2 regions of the Pseudoalteromonas sp. NZS71 genome follow, and region 1 is predicted to be linked to the other one. Evidence: riboswitches for the same ligand, from Rfam matches in the RefSeq annotation. Region 1 holds a riboswitch; the other holds the start of a gene.

The links. A riboswitch is a leader RNA that binds a small molecule or an ion and turns the genes downstream of it on or off. The one in region 1 is predicted to bind lysine.
Region 2: another riboswitch for lysine. It lies ahead of dapA (4-hydroxy-tetrahydrodipicolinate synthase); the one in region 1 lies ahead of lysC (lysine-sensitive aspartokinase 3).

The regions. Positions count from the first base shown of each region.
Region 1 covers NZ_JADYWS010000012.1:86,973-95,879, forward strand. The annotation lists gene I6E85_RS09875 (NAD(P)-dependent oxidoreductase) at 1-178, opposite strand, end outside; gene I6E85_RS09880 (glutathione peroxidase) at 300-872, shown strand; gene I6E85_RS09885 (2-hydroxyacid dehydrogenase) at 971-1,951, shown strand; gene I6E85_RS09890 (sodium-dependent transporter) at 2,047-3,369, opposite strand; gene I6E85_RS09895 (4'-phosphopantetheinyl transferase superfamily protein) at 3,511-4,269, shown strand; gene lysC (lysine-sensitive aspartokinase 3) at 4,355-5,758, opposite strand; lysine riboswitch at 5,834-6,006, opposite strand; gene nhaD (sodium:proton antiporter NhaD) at 6,108-7,355, opposite strand; gene I6E85_RS09910 (hypothetical protein) at 7,578-8,849, shown strand; gene I6E85_RS09915 (hypothetical protein) at 8,853-8,907, shown strand, end outside.
Region 2 covers NZ_JADYWS010000007.1:97,003-105,909, forward strand. The annotation lists gene I6E85_RS06415 (YdiU family protein) at 1-894, opposite strand, end outside; gene I6E85_RS06420 (DNA-3-methyladenine glycosylase I) at 906-1,601, opposite strand; lysine riboswitch at 1,794-1,993, shown strand; gene dapA (4-hydroxy-tetrahydrodipicolinate synthase) at 2,184-3,068, shown strand; gene I6E85_RS06430 (2,3,4,5-tetrahydropyridine-2,6-dicarboxylate N-succinyltransferase) at 3,084-3,824, shown strand; gene I6E85_RS06435 (PLP-dependent decarboxylase) at 3,824-5,029, shown strand; gene I6E85_RS06440 (succinylglutamate desuccinylase/aspartoacylase family protein) at 5,035-6,156, shown strand; gene I6E85_RS06445 (phospholipase A) at 6,372-7,406, shown strand; gene I6E85_RS06450 (bifunctional GNAT family N-acetyltransferase/hotdog fold thioesterase) at 7,479-8,372, opposite strand; gene I6E85_RS06455 (spermidine synthase) at 8,620-8,907, shown strand, end outside.

The DNA.
Region 1 (8,907 bases):
CATTGTTGGCAGCTTCGCGCGGGGTGGGTGCAAGGCTTCCTGAATGTTCTGCAGTCCACGCTTGTGCTTTAGCTTGAGTACGGTTATACACGCATACGCTGTATCCTGCTTTTGCTAAATGCCCCGCCATTGGGTAACCCATTACGCCTAAACCTATAAATGCGACTTTCATTGACATAAAAATGACCTATTAAACTGATAACTTAGAAACTAGACCTCGATTATGTCAACCGGTCGATAAAAAAGCGAATGAAAGTCTTTATAAAATTTCCTTAGCGGGAAAGGTAAGTAGGTAACCTATGGATAGTATTTATCAATTTAATGCACCACTTTTTAACAGCGAAAATTTTCCTCTTAGCCAGTTACAGGGCAAAACCGTCCTTATTGTTAATACAGCGAGTAAGTGTAATTTTTCGGTGCAATTAAACGCACTCGAAAAGCTCTATCAGCAATACAAAAGCAATGGTTTTACTGTGCTTGCGTTTCCATGTAACCAGTTTGGCCAAAATGAGCCACTTGATAATTTAGCCATTAAAGACTTTTACCAAGATCAATTTAATACCTCATTTGAGGTATTTGGTAAGCTAATGGTAAATGGGCCAGAAACACATCCATTGTTTAATTATTTAAAATCGCATACGCGAGGTATTTCGCAAAATCGTGCAATTAAGTGGAATTTCACTAAGTTTTTAATTAACTCACAAGGGCAACTTGTTGCACGCTATGCACCACGTACTAAGCCCGAAACACTTAAACAAGTAATAGAAAGCAACCTACTGCAAGCCGCAAAGTTAAGCGCTGCTAGAGGTGGTAAAAAAGTATCGTCAAAAATACCTTTGTTTACCTCAAGTAAGGCTCCGCTTAAGGCTTAATTTAAATCAATAAAATGCGCGTTACTAAAGCACAGGTTTATAAAGTAGTTTATTGTATTAGTAATAAATAATACTCCTTAAGCGTCGAGGCTATTACCATGAACATTGCTTTTTTTAGTACTCAAAAGTACGAACTGCCTTTTTTTGAACAAAGTACACGCGATCACCGTGATATAAAAATAACGTATTTTGAGCAAGCCCTGAGCGAACAAACGGCTATTTTAGCAAACGGGTTTGATGCCATATGTGTATTTGTTAACGACACCGTAAACACCACGGTTATTGAACAACTGGCAAGCCAAGGCATAAATACTATTTTGCTGCGTTGTGCAGGATTTAATAACGTTGATTTACCTGCAGCAAAAGCACATAAAATTAAAGTATTACGTGTTCCTGCTTACAGCCCTGAGGCCGTAGCCGAGCATTGTATTGCACTTATGCTAACGCTTAGCCGTAAAACCCATAAAGCGTATAACCGCGTACGCGAAGACAATTTTGATTTAAACGGATTACTAGGCTTTAACTTGCACAATAAAACCGTGGGTATTGTAGGTTGCGGTAAAATTGGCCTTGCGCTGTGCAACATTTTAAATGGCTTTGGCGCTAAAGTATTAGTGTGCGACCCATACGCACAACCTGGCAATTATACAATTACCGATATAGACACCTTACTTAGCCAAAGCGATGTGATTTCTTTGCATTGCCCTTTAACGGAGCAAACTCATCATTTAATAAATGACGAGGCATTTAACAAAATGAAAACCGGCGTTATGCTTATTAACACCTCTCGCGGGGCACTGCTTAACAGCAAAGCGTGCATTAATGCACTTAAAACTAAAAAATTAGGGTACTTAGGGCTCGACGTTTACGAGCAAGAGTCGGAGCTGTTTTTTAAAAACCACAGCGACGAAATAAATCAAGACGATATATTTTCGCGCTTAGTGAGCTTTAAAAATGTTTTAGTAACAGGCCATCAGGGCTTTTTTACCCAAGAAGCACTCACCGAAATAGCAAACACAACCCTACTTAACGCGCTTGAAGTAAATGAAGGTAGGCCTCTGACTAATGAGGTTTTATAAAGTTCTTGGCTATACCTAAATTTTAGGCACAAAAAAAGCGAAGTACGTTTTAAACTCACTTCGCTTTATTAATTTATTTTAGGGCTTAGATAAAATTAACCAAAGGCAACGTTTGCAAATACCAAGGTCATTAATATTGGGCAAACAAAACGAATATACTGAGCAAACCAGTAATGTACGCCTGTTGTTGCTTGATGTAATTTATTACCACGCTGCCACATCCACCCTACTGTAATAAAGTAAAATAAACCCATAAGCGGTAATTGGTATTGAGTAAATAGCATAATAACTAAGCCAAATAACCAATCAAAATTTAGTATAATTGCGCTTGCACACACAAGTACAACGCCGCTAACGGCCCAGGTTGCTTTGGTGCGGCTAACGTTGTGGTTTTCGACTAAAAACGCTACCGGAATTTCAGTCGTCGATATTGTTGACGTAACCGATGCAATAGACATTAATACAAAAAACAATAAACCAACTAATAAGCCAATTTCGCCCATGGTGCTAAATAGCTCAGGTAAAATAGCAAAAATAAGTTGCCCTTCGCCAATCAGTTTACCGCCACTAAATACCTCTACACCGTTGTGCTGCGCCACATAAATAGCAGGAATAATAAGTAAGCCCGCTAAAAATGCGACACTGGTATCGAGTAAAGCAACACCTGCGGTGAGCTTTGGTAAATTAGCATCTGGCTGTAAATACGAGCCGTAAATCATCATACAACCCACACCTAGTGAGAGCGAAAAGAACGCTTGCCCCATTGCAGCAATAATTAAATTAGGGTCGAGTATTTGGCTAAAATCAGGAATTAAATACGCGGCAAAGCCTTCGCTTGCTCCATCGAGTGTTGCAATGTAGGCAATTAAACCAACTAGCAGCACAAGTAACAGTGGCATTAAACGGCGCGACCAGGTTTCGATTCCCGATTTAACCCCTTTTAAAATAATACTGGCTGTTAAAATAAGCATAAGCGGCGTAAATACAAAATTACGCAGCACTGAGTCGCTATGTAAAAATTCGCTTGCGCCTGTGAAACCTAAAAAGGTTGTTATGGGTTCAATAGCGTACGAAAGCATCCATCCTGCCACTATTGAATAAAAACTTAGCATAACAACTGCGCCCGCAAGGCCTATGTAACCTGCTGCTGCGCCTACTTTACGGCTAGTGTTTTGCCATGCATCGCCCAATGCTTTTACAGGGTTAGCTTGTGCTTTGTGACCTAAATAAAGTTCTGTATACAGCGCAGGAAGCGCAAGTAAAAATATAACAATAAAGTAAACCAGTAAAAATGCACCGCCACCATGGTTGGCCGCTTGCGTAGGAAAACCCCAAATATTACCCAAACCCACTGCTGCGCCAGCAGCGGCTAAAACAAAACCAAGTCGGCTTTGAAACCCATCACGCACTTGTGCCATACATCTACAAATCTGTTATTATTTTGATTATTGTGAATTAAACCATATTTCATGCCAGCTGAGTAATAAAATTGTACCCAGCCTTTGTTAGTGGCGTTAACCGCTCACAATATCAGCGACTTCTTTTGCTTTAGGGCTTTTATGACTGAACACTATTTTAAAAATGCCTTGAGTATTACTTCAACTCAATTGGCAAACTTGTCTTTAGCGAGTAACAGTATTTTATTATTTAATGCTAAAACACTTGAGCTTAGTGACTTTAATTTGCCCGATTGCTTAAGCCCATTTGAATTAACTATTATAAACCGCCGTAAAAGCCCGCCAGCTAAGCAAGAGTATTTAGCTACGCGGTTATTGTTAAAACACCTTATTAAAGTAACGCAGCCGCAACATGCGCACGTAGCCCTTAATAAAATGAGTACCGAATTTGACGAGGCAAGCTCAAAGCTGCAAATACATGTGAGTGGTGATGTTATTAATACCTGTATTTCGCACTCGCATGGTTTAGTTGGGGTCGCGCTAAATCTTGATAAAAGTGAGTTTGGTTTTGATATTGAAAAAGTAAGCCTAAAGCGCCCGTTTGAAAAGCTCGCTAAGCATTTTTACCATAATGATGAAATTACACTTATCACCAAGCCCACTAATACCGAAGCCCAAGCAGATACGTTTTTTAGAATTTGGACATTAAAAGAGTCACTTGCTAAAGCCACCAGCCGCCCTATTGCAAAATTACTTAGCCCTAATGTGTTTGACGAATTACATAGTGCAAAGCTGAGTGCTAGCAGTAATAACGTTACTGTAGTTGATAGTAGTAACAGCAATGTTTGTTTTGATGTGAGTGTGGTGCATAAAAAAAGCATCGACTGGCGATGCTTTTTATTAAATGACTTTGTTAAGTAACTTTATTAAGTGACTTTACTAGTTAATTTTACTAGGTAACTTTACTAGGTAACTTTACTAGGTGATTTTCCTGAATAACGATTACTTACGCAGCAAAATCATTTTCTAATAAACGGCTATGAATAGACTGTACTATGTTATCTGACTCAGTTTGCTCTACTAAAAAGCACAAGTTGTGCTTACTTGCACCGTGACAAATTAATCGAATGTTAAAGTCTTTTAGTACACTCATTAAGTTCATTTCGTGTTGGCGTAATTGAATCTCAGAGCCAATAAGTGCCACCAGTGTTAGGTTGTTTTCTACCGAAACATGGCAAAACTCTGCAAGCTTATCTAGGCATTCTTGATCAAGCTCTGGACGCGAGGCGTTTTGCGCGTTATCAAGGGTTATAGCTACGCTAATTTCTGATGTGGTTACCAAATCTACCGATATATTGTATTCACTTAATAGTGTAAATACGCGTGCTAAAAAGCCGCTTGCTAGGAGCATTTCTGGGCTTTTAAGCGTAAGCAATATTTGGTTTTTACGTTGCGTTACTGCGCGTATACCTGGTTGCTGCGATTTTTCGCGCTCAATCCATGTACCGCCACGCTCTGGCTCGCGGCTAGAGCCTACAAATACATTAATGTGGCTACGGCTCGCTGGTAAAATAGTTGCTGGGTGCAATACTTTTGCGCCAAAGGTTGCCATTTCAGCGGCTTCGTCAAAACTTAAACGTGCAATTGGCGTCGCTTTTGCGCACAAACGCGGGTCGGTGCTAAAAATACCCACTACGTCGGTCCAAATATGCACGCTTTTAGCGTTAATTGCTTCAGCTAATAATGCAGCGCTATAGTCAGAACCACCACGTCCAAGCGTTGTGGTTTGGCCGTATTCGTCACTGCCAATAAAGCCCTGAGTCACAATTACTTGAGCGTCTAATAACGGGATTAAATGTTCTTTAGCAGCTTGCGCTGTGGCTGCAACATTAGGCGTTGCTTTACCAAATTGGCTGTCGGTTTTAAGCACCTTGCGCACATCAAAGCGATCGGCGTTTAAACCTTGTAAACGCAGTACCTGAGCAAACAAATACGACGATAAACGCTCACCAAAGCTAAGTAGCTCGTCGTGTTGCTGATCGGTTGTTAGTGGCTCTTGAGCCAATGTTTGAAATGCTTTTAGGGTTTCGTTAAAGCCAACCGCTAAATCGGCATCTAGCGATAACTCATCTAAAATAGTTTGTTGAATAGCAAGCACGCCGTTTATATGCTCTTGGCGCTCACTTGAGGTAATACTTGGTTTGCACAGTGCAACTAAGTGGTTAGTTACGCCGGCACTAGCGCTCACGGCAACAATACGTACACTTTTATCTGCAACAATAATTTCGCTACAGCGACTCATCGCTTCAAAGTTGGCAACACTGGTTCCGCCAAATTTGGCAACGATGTAATCTGATTTTGCGCTTAACTCTGTTTGAGGCACTGTTTGTGGCGCTGATTGGGTAGTCATTTAGTCTCCTTTCGCGATATCCAAATCGCAATAAAACAAGAAGAACTTGGCAAAGGAATGCTTGAAGATAAGTCCACTGCCAGAAGCTCTCCACCTATATTGGTGACAGTTTTGAGGATTCAGCCCCATAAACCGAAAAATAATGACGACGTACCATTATTTTCCTCGGCGAGTACTTCCCTCCTTAATGATCATCGGCTTTCGTCGCCTAACATTAAGTACCTAAGTATCGCACCTCTTCTGAATGCTTTATTAACCAGTGGCTAATAAAACAAAACCCCACTAAGTAGCGGGGCTTTGAAAGTTATCGTTTAGACGTCTAGCTGTCAAGCATTTAATAATTTATGAGTTAAATAAAACTGCCCATGTAATACGAGCCCGCATATCCAACCGTGTAACAAATTAATAAATGCAGCGATAAACGCAAGTAACTCATAAAGGTAAGCGCTTTAACTTTACTCATGGCAATAATGCCCGCAGCAGACCCAATGATAAGCATTGAACCGCCCACGCCCGTTGCATAAGTAAACGACAACCAGTGTTGTTGGCTCATTACTATATCGGCTTTTAATAATGCAGCGGTAAGCGGTACGTTATCGACCCCTGCTGATAATATGCCCATTAAGTAGTTTGCGTACTCAGGTGCCATTACCGTGTATAGGTCGGTAAATTTACTCAACATACCAATTTCTTTAAGTGCGCCTACAAGTAAAAGTACACCTACAAAAAACAATAATGTGTCGTATTCTATATCGCGAACAAAATCGATTATGTCTTTGTTAATGTCTTTTTTGCGCATTAAAAATTGCGCGACTAAAAACATCACTGATAAGCCAAACAAGAAGGTTAATAAAGGCGGTACGCTGTAAACTACACTCAGCATAAGTGTGCTCACTACGGTAGATAAAAATATAACGGCGATGGTAATGTCGGTTTTTTCAATGCGGGTTTTACCTGCACCAGCAAACTCAACACGCCCTTTCATACCGATAGACAGTAACGCAGCTAGCAGCATAACGCTTGCAAGAGCTGGCGCTATAAGTAGTAATAAATGAGCAATGGTTACTTTGCCATCTAAAAATATCATTAGTGTGGTTACGTCACCTGTTATTAGCGATACCCCACCTGAGTTAACACCAAATACAATAAGCGTGGCGTATTTAATGAGCTTTTTAGGTTCAAGTTTTAACGACATAACAACCGCAAGCGATATAAGCGTAGCTGTTACGTTGTCTGAAATCGACGAAAACAAAAATGCAAAACCACCCACCAAAAACATGAGCTTTTTTTCGCTAATACTTTTTGGCATAACACGATGCACAATATTTTCTATAAACCCCTTTGAATTTAAATACGCTACAAAGGTCATTGCAGCCATTAAAAACAGCCATAATGAGGCAATTTCTAAAATATTTTCATTTAAAAGGTGTTGAATCGTATCGGGGCTTTGCCCGTGTAGAGGGTATATAAAAAGAAGAATCCAGCAAAGCGTACCAAAAAACAGCGTGGTTTTAGCTTTATTGACATGGATTATATCTTCTATAACGATCAGTAAAAATGCAATCGCTATCAGGGTTAGAATAATCGAGGAAACCATGGTAGTTAAACAACCTTTGATATAGTTTTAAAGAACACACAAATAACATTCCATTTCATGTGCCTATTTTCGGCGCGAATTTTAGCACTGCCTCTATGCAAAAACTATTATTAAATGGTCTTAAAAACGAATACTATATACAGACAAGGTTAATTAAAAATACGTAATAATGAGTCTTCTAAAAGAACTCAATAATAAAATACTAGGATGTTGTAACCTCTTATGATCCCAGCTAAAAAGCTGCTAAACACCATAACCGAACATTGGGGTGTATTAGAGCTATTATTTAAACGTTTTAAAATGGCTGACTTTAGCCTAAAAGACGTACAAAACGCGATTAAGCAAAAGCAGCCTACGTGGTCAAACGAACGCATTTATAAAGAAACAAATCGCTTGTTAAACCAAGATATTTTAATTCCACTGGCTAAATCTTCTCAGCTTGAAATAAATCGTGCCATTGCCGATTTTGCTACGTTTTTACTGCAAGAAGAGCATTTAGGCTTAGCGCAAGAAATTAGCGTATTAGTCGACGACCTCGCACGTTTAGGTAACCGCCTAGATAACGCTGGCGAAATAGAAGACTTTGACGATTTACGCCGCTACAGCCGCATTATGGATGATCGGGTGCGTAAAATAATGAAGCTATACGCACACAACGAAAACGCTATTTTAAATATTGTTGAACAAGCTAAATCTAATAATGCGGTGCAATCGCTGCAAAAGCGTTATAAAGCGGTAATAGAAGCGTTTGACGAATACATAGAGCCAATGCTTGAAATGGTTGATATTCGCGGTGAATTTCATGCATGTTTTACCCTCATTGAAGAGCAAATAAGTAAGCAAATACTGCACATTGAGCGCTCAGGTAAAGCGTACAACGACAAACGCATGCTGGAGCAATTACGTACCCGTATACTCGAAATGCATTTAGTGGGTCGAGAAAGCTTACGTAAAAGTGCCGACATGCTTATGCCGCTACGCGAAGAGTTACGCCGTAATAACTTAATTACTCGCCAAGCAGCCAAAGTACTTGGGCTTGTGCGCAAAAATGGCGTAGACAACATGCTAAGTGCTGTACAGCCACATTTTGTGAGCGACGCGCAGCGATATTCGCTTGGTCAGCAACGCCATATTGTGGCTTACATGGCAAGCTTGGTTGAATTTGAACACGAAGAGTACCAATTGCCCGATCAACAAGACGTGCCTGCATTTGTTACGCCTAATATTCCTGACTACAACGATGTTAAAATCAGCTTTGCTAAGCGCTTTAATAAAAAACGCAAAAAGCCGCAGCCCTTGCTGCAATTTTTAGACGAAAGCTACCCAAATCTCGATGCCGACGAAATGCTATTTTTGTATCAAAAATTAGTCAGCGACAGCGATATTAAAATAATTCAAAGCGATGAAAAAGCCCGCGTAAAAATTGCCGGTCAGCACTTTTCTTTATATCCATTTAATTCAGAGCCTCAGCCAGATTCAAAGGCAGGTAAATAAACCATGACACACATAAACTTAGACGAGCTAACCCATCTACAAGCCATAAATAAAAAAT
Region 2 (8,907 bases), on a different contig from region 1:
TAAACTCTCAGCTAAGCGTGCGCAGTTCCAGTTAGCTATATTAGGTTGATTACCAAATGCATACCGACCTTGTTTGTCGATAGAGCTAAATACAGTATCAAAATCAAAGCTATTCATCATGGCACACGGGCCGTAATCAATGGTTTCTCCGCTTACTAGCGTATTATCGGTATTCATTACTCCGTGAATAAAGCCAACACGCATCCAGCTCACAACTAGCTTAACTTGGTTTTTAATCACAGCGCCTAAAAATGCTAAATAGCGCTGCGATCCTGTATCCGTTATTTCTGGGTAGTGTCGCTCTATAGCTAAATCGGCTAAATTTTTAAGTCCTTCAACATCGCCTTGCGTCGCTAAATATTGAAACGAGCCAACACGAATATGGCTCGTTGCTAAACGAGTCACTATGGCGCCTGCTTGTGGCGGATTACGATAAACCGTTTCACCACTACCAACAACCGCTAAGCAGCGTGTGGTTTTAATGCCTAGTGCATGCATTGCCTCGCTCATTACGTATTCACGAATAGCAGGACCAAGAGCACAACGCCCATCTCCCCCTCTTGAGTAAGGAGTAGCACCAGAGCCTTTTAATTGAATATCCCACAACTGGTTTTTATCATCATTAATAGCGCCCAGTAAATGCGCTCGCCCATCGCCTAAACGTGGTGAAAAATGTCCAAATTGGTGCCCAGAGTAACCAAGTGCTACTGCAGGAATCGCCTGTTTTTCGTTACCGCTAAAAGTGCTAGCACGCAAATCAGCTGCAACGTTAATATTAAACTCTTTTGCTAAGCTCTCGTTCCACAGTAATAACTGAGGAAAGGCAACACTTGCAGGGAAATCTTCTATCGCAAAGTTTTCCGTAATGTCTGTGTATCTTGGCACTAATTTCATGGTAATTCCTATTATTGCTGACTTATACCAACACGGTTGTCACCAACGCCATAAGCAACAATTAAACTTAACTCTTGCATACTTAAGCCGCTTTGCTTTTGCATTTCATTAAAAAAAGCTTGGGCAGCACTCAGTGATTTTTTAGTTTGTAAGCCGCCGTCTATAATTTTATGAGCACGTAAGTAATTCTCTACATCGCGTGATAGTAAAAAAGTATCTTTACCAAGTGCTCGTAGCGCATAAGGTCCTGTATTTCCGCCTAAACGCGAACCATGTTTTTTTAAATACGCCCATAAACCAATAATATCGTCTGCTGGCCAATTAGCGACAAACTGGCTAAAACTGCCATGTTCCCCTGCTATTTCGTGGATCATGTAAGCATTTTCGGTAATTGTTTTTACTTTTTTATAGTTACGAACGATTCGCTCATCCGTTGCTTTTTGTTCCAGCATATCAGGTGGCATCATTAATAACTTATCAACGCTAAAATCCCAAAAAACCTCTCTAAAGCCTGGCCACTTATTATTAATGACTGACCAATAAAAGCCGCTTTGAAATACTTTTCGAGTAAATTCCTCAAGCCAATCGTCGTCACTTAACGTGCTTAGTTGTTTTTTAGATAGCGGTTTTGCAAGTAATAACTTAAGCATTTTTTCGGAGCCTTTTCGCTCTACCGCTCGCTTATAAATATCGCTAAATTTTTCCATACTAATTAAATACCTCACTACTTATATTGCTAGTGTACGAGAAAAGCACCCAATACGTAACCACTCCCATTATGGATGAATGAATATGCATTTAGTCGCTTGACACCTAGACGGCTAAAATGCTTTAATCGCCGTAATTACCCTATTTAAATTGCACAGGTTTGTAAGTTTTTACTCTACAAACAGGTGTAAAGGGCTAGAAGAGGTGCGTTATTCAGGTAGCGTATGTTAGGAGCGCAAACTCCAGTGAGCATACGTGAGGGGAATTAACGCCGAGAAGTAACCACTTTTGCGAGGTGTTTATTTCGGGCGACTAGGTTGAACCCTAGCGACTGTCACCAATAGCTGCTTATAAAAGCAGCTTATTAGTTTGGTGGAGAGCTTCTGGTCTTAAATATTAAGGCCGTGCGCCCTATTATTTTAAGCCCATTCGCTCTTCGAATTATTAGTTCGAACGACGTTAATGCGGCTCCTTCCATAAAGCTTTTTAACTCTTCGAATAATACCAATTGCATTAAATTAGTTATCGCTAAAATGATCACGTTTTTAATAAAGTTGGTACAAATTATAAGTTCGTGAGAGATGATCAACAACTTCAATTTAAACGACTACTCATTGTGGACCGCGCTCGTAACGCCATTTGATCAACACGGCGATGTTGACTACAACACGTTAACTAAACTGGTTAGCAATCAAGAAGCAGCGCATAACGGTATTTTACTACTTGGCAGCACGGGCGAAGGTTTAGCACTAACGCTAAAAGAGCAACAAGCCATTGTTGAACACGTATGCCAGCTAAAACCAGCAGTACCACTCATGGTTGCTGTGGGCGGTAGTAACTTAAAGCAACAAATTGAGTGGGTTAACTACTGTAATACACTCCCAATTCATAGCTTTTTACTTGGCTCACCGCTTTATGCAAAGCCTGGCGCTATAGGTCAAACTCATTGGTTTGAAAGCCTACTTAATGCAAGTGTTCACCCGTGTATGCTTTATAACGTACCGGGTCGAAGTGCTGTTAGCATTCCAACGGCAACAATTCAAAACTTACAAAATAATAAAAATTTATGGGCGTTAAAAGAAGCGAGCGGCAGCATTGCTCAGTTTGAAGCTTATCGCCAAGCTGCACCTAATTTAGCTATTTTTAGTGGCGACGATGCGCTAATGCCTTATTTTGCTCAAGCTGGCGCAAAAGGTTTGGTGTCGGTAGCTGCAAATGCATGGCCCGCACAAACTCACGAGTTTGTTAAACGCAGCTTAAGTGGTCAACACCCTAATTTATTTGCCCAGTGGTCAAGCGCTATTAATAGCCTATTTGCTGTTGCAAACCCTATTCCCGTAAAGGTATTGATGCATTTGCAAGGTCGCTTAAGCAGCCCGCAACTTCGTCCACCTTTAACACACCTTGAGTTAACTCAAACCGATTGCATCACAACTGCAAACAACACCATTTTATCTTGGCATTAAATACAGGTTTTTATAATGAGCTGGTTAGAACTATTAAATAATTTAGAATCGGGCGCAGTACGCGCAGCATCACAAAACGAAAGCGGCCAATGGCAAGCTAATGTAGAAGTAAAACAAGGCATTTTGGATGCCTTCAAAAATGGCACTAATACTGAGTTTGCAGGTGGTTTTGTTGATAAACATAACTTAGCTCCGCAAGAATTTAGTACTGACGATGGCGTTCGTATGGTACCAGGTGGCTCTAGTGTTCGCCGTGGTGCTTATGTGGCTAAAGGCACGATTATTATGCCACCAGCGTATGTAAACATCGGTGCATATATCGACGAAGGCACAATGGTAGATAGCCACGCATTAGTTGGCTCGTGTGCACAAGTAGGTAAAAACGTACATTTAAGTGCTGCAGTTCAGCTTGGTGGTGTACTTGAGCCAATCGGTGCAAGCCCAGTAGTTGTAGAAGACGACGCCTTTATTGGCGCTGGCTGTATTATTGTTGAAGGCGTAGTTATTAAAAAAGGTGCAGTACTTGCCCCAGGCGTGCGTTTATCAGCAACTATTCCGGTATACGACTGCGTAAACGAGCGCCAACTAGATAAAGGCGAGCCAATCCCAGAATACGCGATTGTAATACCAGGCTCTCGCCCTGCGTCAAACGAGTGGGCGCGCGAGCAAGGCCTAAGCATGTCGTGTGCGTTAATTGTTAAATACCGCGACGAAAAAAGTGATGCATCGTTATTGCTTGAAGAGGTTTTACGATAATGAGCTTTTTGAGCACGCCTATCAAAACCGCTGTAAATACGATTACACAACAACTTGATACACCTTTTTTTGTTTACGACCTAGATCAACTAAACGCGCATCTTGCACGTTTAGTTGCGCAAACCGATGTAAAACTGTGGTACGCGGTAAAAGCAAATCCACTGTCTAAAATTATTCAAAGCTTAGACAGCGCTGGCTTTAATTTTGACGTAGCAAGTAAAGGTGAGCTTGAGCAAGTGCTAGCACAAGGTATTAGCTCACAGCGCGTGCTCAACACAGGGCCTGCAAAAAGCCCTAAACAAATTAAACACTTTATTGAGCGCGGAGTACGTATATTCGTAGCCGAAAGCCTCAATCAAGTACGTTGGTTAAACCAACAAGCGCAGCTGCAAAATACGCAGTTACAAGTATTACTGCGAGTGCAATTACGCTGGCCTGAGGGTGAAAAAAACCCACTGGGCGGCGACAGCCTTACGCCGTTTGGTTTGGGTTGTGATGAGTGGCAAGCACTCAATGTAACCGACTACCCTGCACTTAAGTTTGACGGCTTACATATTTTTCAGTGGGGAAACATGCTTAGCACACAAAAGCTAAGCGAATTGTGGTCACAAATGATTGCACCACTTAGTCAACTTGCCGGCGATTTAAATATTAGCCTTAAAATTCTCGATTTAGGTGGCGGTTTAGGTATTCCTTATACACAAAATGAAGCAACACTTGATTGGGATGACTTAATTGCTGCGCTCGCTAAAATTAAAAATGATGCGGGTGTAGAAGAGCTATGGATGGAACTTGGCCGCTATGCCGTTGGCGAATGCGGTCATTACGCAAACCCAGTAATAGAGCGCAAACAAAACTATAATCAACAGCAAGTCATTTTAAGCGGCGGTATAAATCACTTATTACGCCCTGCTGTTACCAGCCAAGACTTTCCTGCTGCATTACTGCGTGAATCCAGTGCTAAAACTCAAGCGGTCACTTTATACGGCCCACTTTGTACAGCGCTTGATTGCTTGGGTGAACATAACCTGCCAAGCGATTTAAATGAGCGCGACTGGCTAGTGTTTAGCCAATGCGGTGCTTACGGCTTTACCGAAAGTATGCCGTATTTTTTATGCCACGAGCTCGCCGCTGAGTACACATTGCAAAACGGTGAACTTACCTGTGTTCGCCAAGCCGAAAATGCCAGCCACTACTTAAGGTAATAAGCATGAGTAATACAACACACATCAGCCAAGAGAACATTGTAGTAGGGGAAGTTGCAAACGGCTTACCGCTTACAATTCCGGTGTATCGTTTAAAAGGCGATGGCACAGGGCCTAGTGTTTATGTTCAGGCCAATATGCATGGCGCTGAAGTGCAAGGTAACGCAGTTATTTTTCAGCTACTTGAGCAATTAAAACACCTAAACCTTAATGGCGATATTACATTAGTACCTTATGCTAACCCAATTGGTTGTAATCAAAAATCTGGCGAGTTTACCCTTGGCAGGTTCGATCCGATTACGGGCACTAATTGGAATCGCATGTATCACTACAATAAAAATTTAGTGGCACAGTTTGCACAAAATCATACTCAGTATGATGACGCCACATTAAAAAGTAACTTCAAACAGGCGCTTATTGAAGAAGTAGACAACAAACTTAACGGCCCTGCTTATTTACTTAATACGGGTAAACGCATTGCGCTTAACCTACAAAAGCTTGCTCATCAAGCTGATATAGTACTCGATTTACACACAGGTCCTATTTCAAGCAAACATTTGTACTGCCCAACCTATGCAACCGACAGCGCACGTTACTTTAATATTGAACATGTACTGCTTATTCCTAGTGATTTTGACGGTGCAATGGATGAAGCTAACTTTTGCCCATGGTGGCATTTAAGTGATGCACTTAGTGGGCAAGGTCGCGAATTATCAATACCTGTAGAAGCATTTACTGTAGAGCTAGGCAGCCAAGAAAAAATAGACTTAAAAGAAGCACTAAACGATGCTAACAGCATTTTAAGTTACTTAAATCACAAAGGCGTACTGCAAAACGCGCCGCATACGCCAGCTAATATCACTCGCTATGCATGTAATTTAAATGACTACTTTGCTTATTACGCCCCTATTGGCGGCATGGTTGAATACATAGCCCCGCTTGGCGGACACATTAAAGCCGGTGAGCCTATTGCCAATATTTTGCGAATGGAGCGCTACTTAAGCGAGCAACCACTGCAAACACTTACTCTCGATTGCGATGCAATTGCCATTTTGCACTTTGCCTCAGCGAGTGTTAACCAAGGCACCGAGCTTTATAAGTTTTTTACTAACGTATTTGAGCTTTAGCTCACCCTTCTCATTGCGTGAGAGCGCATTAACCAAAATAGTTAATGTGCATTAAAAAAGCGGCTTAGGCCGCTTTTTTTCTGATCTATATTTACTTTGTATACGTAGTGAACTTGTTATAAATACAAATTCAGTAAAAGTTCACCGTTACATATGTAAAAAGACGTTATAATTAAATTAACGCATACAACAACCCAAACTCACAAGGAATTACAATGAGCTGGCGCCACTGGATCACACTTTCTGCCTTAATAAGTACAGCTACCTTCGCACAAGAAGAAGTTGCTACAAATGAGCAAGACAACGACATCGAACTTGTAAAGCAGTGTATTTTAAATGAGGTAATTGGCGGAGATGGTAAACAAACATTAGACGATCTTCGTAAAAAGTGTTCAGCTCTTGAAGAAAACAAACAACTTACCGCGCTTGATAAACGCCAAGCTCGTGAAGAAGTTGGTAAAAAAAATAGAAATGTAATTACTCCACATAAGCGTAACTATATTTTACCTCTTTCGTACGTATCACACCCAAACGATCGCCCATTTGATGGCTTTGATGCACTAACCGACGATAACGACGGTGAACCGCTCGACAACTTAGAAGCAAAATACCAGCTATCGATAAAAGTGCCTCTTTACGATGATTTTTCGGATAAAGACCAAGCCATATTTTTTGGCTTTACACTGCAATCATATTGGCAGATTTATAACTCAGAAATTTCTTCTCCATTTCGTGAAACCAACTACGAACCAGAGATATTTTGGATAAATTACCTCGACCCAGAAAACGTATTATGGGGCGACGAAATGGCAATCGCATTAGGTATTTCGCATCAATCAAATGGTCGAAGCCAACCAAACTCACGTTCGTGGAACCGTATTTATGCAGACTTTATCTGGGAAAACAGAGGCTTTGTTTTTAGCTTTAAACCTTGGTACCGAATAGCTGAGGACGAAAAAGAAGATATTTTAGAAGCCAATGGCGACGACAACCCAGACATATATAAATACATGGGTTACTTTGAGTTTAGCGGCGCGTATCGTTTTCATGACCATGAATTTAGCTTTATGACACGTAACAACTTAAATTCAGATAATCGTGGTGCAATTCAACTCGACTGGTCGTTTCCTTTATGGGGCCGCGTTCGTGGTTATGCACAATACTTTAACGGTTATGGCGAAAGCTTAATTGATTACAATGCGGATGTAGAACGTATTGGTGTAGGTATATTATTAACCGATCTGCTGTAATACTTCCCTAAGTTTTACGCACAAAAAAGCCAAGCATCGCTTGGCTTTTTTGTGTTTTGAACAGCTAAACAGTTATTTTTTTACTACAAACTGCCCTTCAAATTCTGCAACCACGTTATCACCATCGTAAATAGTTACAGGCACTACGTAACTTGCTTTACCATCGGTTTCTAAATCGCTTAACTTGCCCTTACAGGTTTGTATATCAACACAACCACGTGGGTCGGTAGTAAGCGGCTTTAAGTACTTAATGTTAGCATCGGCTAATACAATATTACCCTCAAGCCCAGCTTCTTTAAGTGCTAAGTACGTAGCGCCCCAACCTGTTAGCGTGGCCAAGCTATAAATAGAGCCTGCAAACATGGTGTTATGTAGGTTTAAGTTAGCGTCTAGGTCGGCGCTGGTTGTAAATTGCCAATCGGTATAGCTTTCTACCTTAATACCCATCGCGTCACTAATTGGAATAGACTCACGCCACGTATTTTGTAGTACTTGCGTCCAATTTGGATGACGGAACCAGCCTGGCTCACACGGTTTTTGCTTTACCATTTTAAAGTGTTGTACATCGCCATACGCTAAGTGCGCTTTTTCTTTTAATTCGTAACCGTGGCGTTTATAAAACTCAAGCGCACGTTCGCGTGCAAACAAAACCAGTTCATCGGCATTTTGTGTCCATGCTATTTTTTCAAGCTCATGAAGCAAACGACTACCAATATGCTGATTACGGTTCCCCTCTGCAACTGCCATGTAGCGCACTTGTGCTTGCTCATGACTGTTAAAGTGCAAACGTGCTACACCTAGCACTTCGCCTTCTTTATTTTTTATAAAGCGGTGCTCAGAGTCTTGTTCCATATCGTCTTGTTCAGAGCCTCGAGGCTCGCCCCAAGGCGCGCGTAATACCTGCCAACGCAATTGGTAATACGCTTGCCAATCTTCGCTACTTTGTGGGGTGCTTACCTGAAACATACATACTCCTGTTGTTATATAAGCCGTAAATAAAAGTCAAAAGAAGGCTACGGCGCTATACTAATAGTATTGGTTATCTACCAAGCTAAAAAAATAAAATAATTAAATTGATTGGCATTATTATGGCAAATACCATACTCCATCTTAAAAAAACTGCAAATACGACTTTGGTGATGGCTGTAAAATAACGTAAAAAAATAATGGCAAAGGCCATTGCGCTTTAACGTTGCTAGTTTATGCTGAGGATATGACTGAAAAAATCAATTATATAAATTCACTGACGGGTTTGCTGAGCGATCAATTTATTGAAAATAGCCACAGCATTGGTCAGTTAATCTATTGGCATAAATGCAGTGGCGATCACATTCAAGTACGTGAGCACGAGCAGTTACGCTGGTTACTTATTAACGACACTCTTCAATCTGTTATTGATTCAAATAGCCCGGATTCATTACTTTTTCCACACTTATTGTACCTAGATAAGCACTGGCAGACTCTTAAGCCGCCACAAAAAGTGTTAGAACTCGGCCTTGGC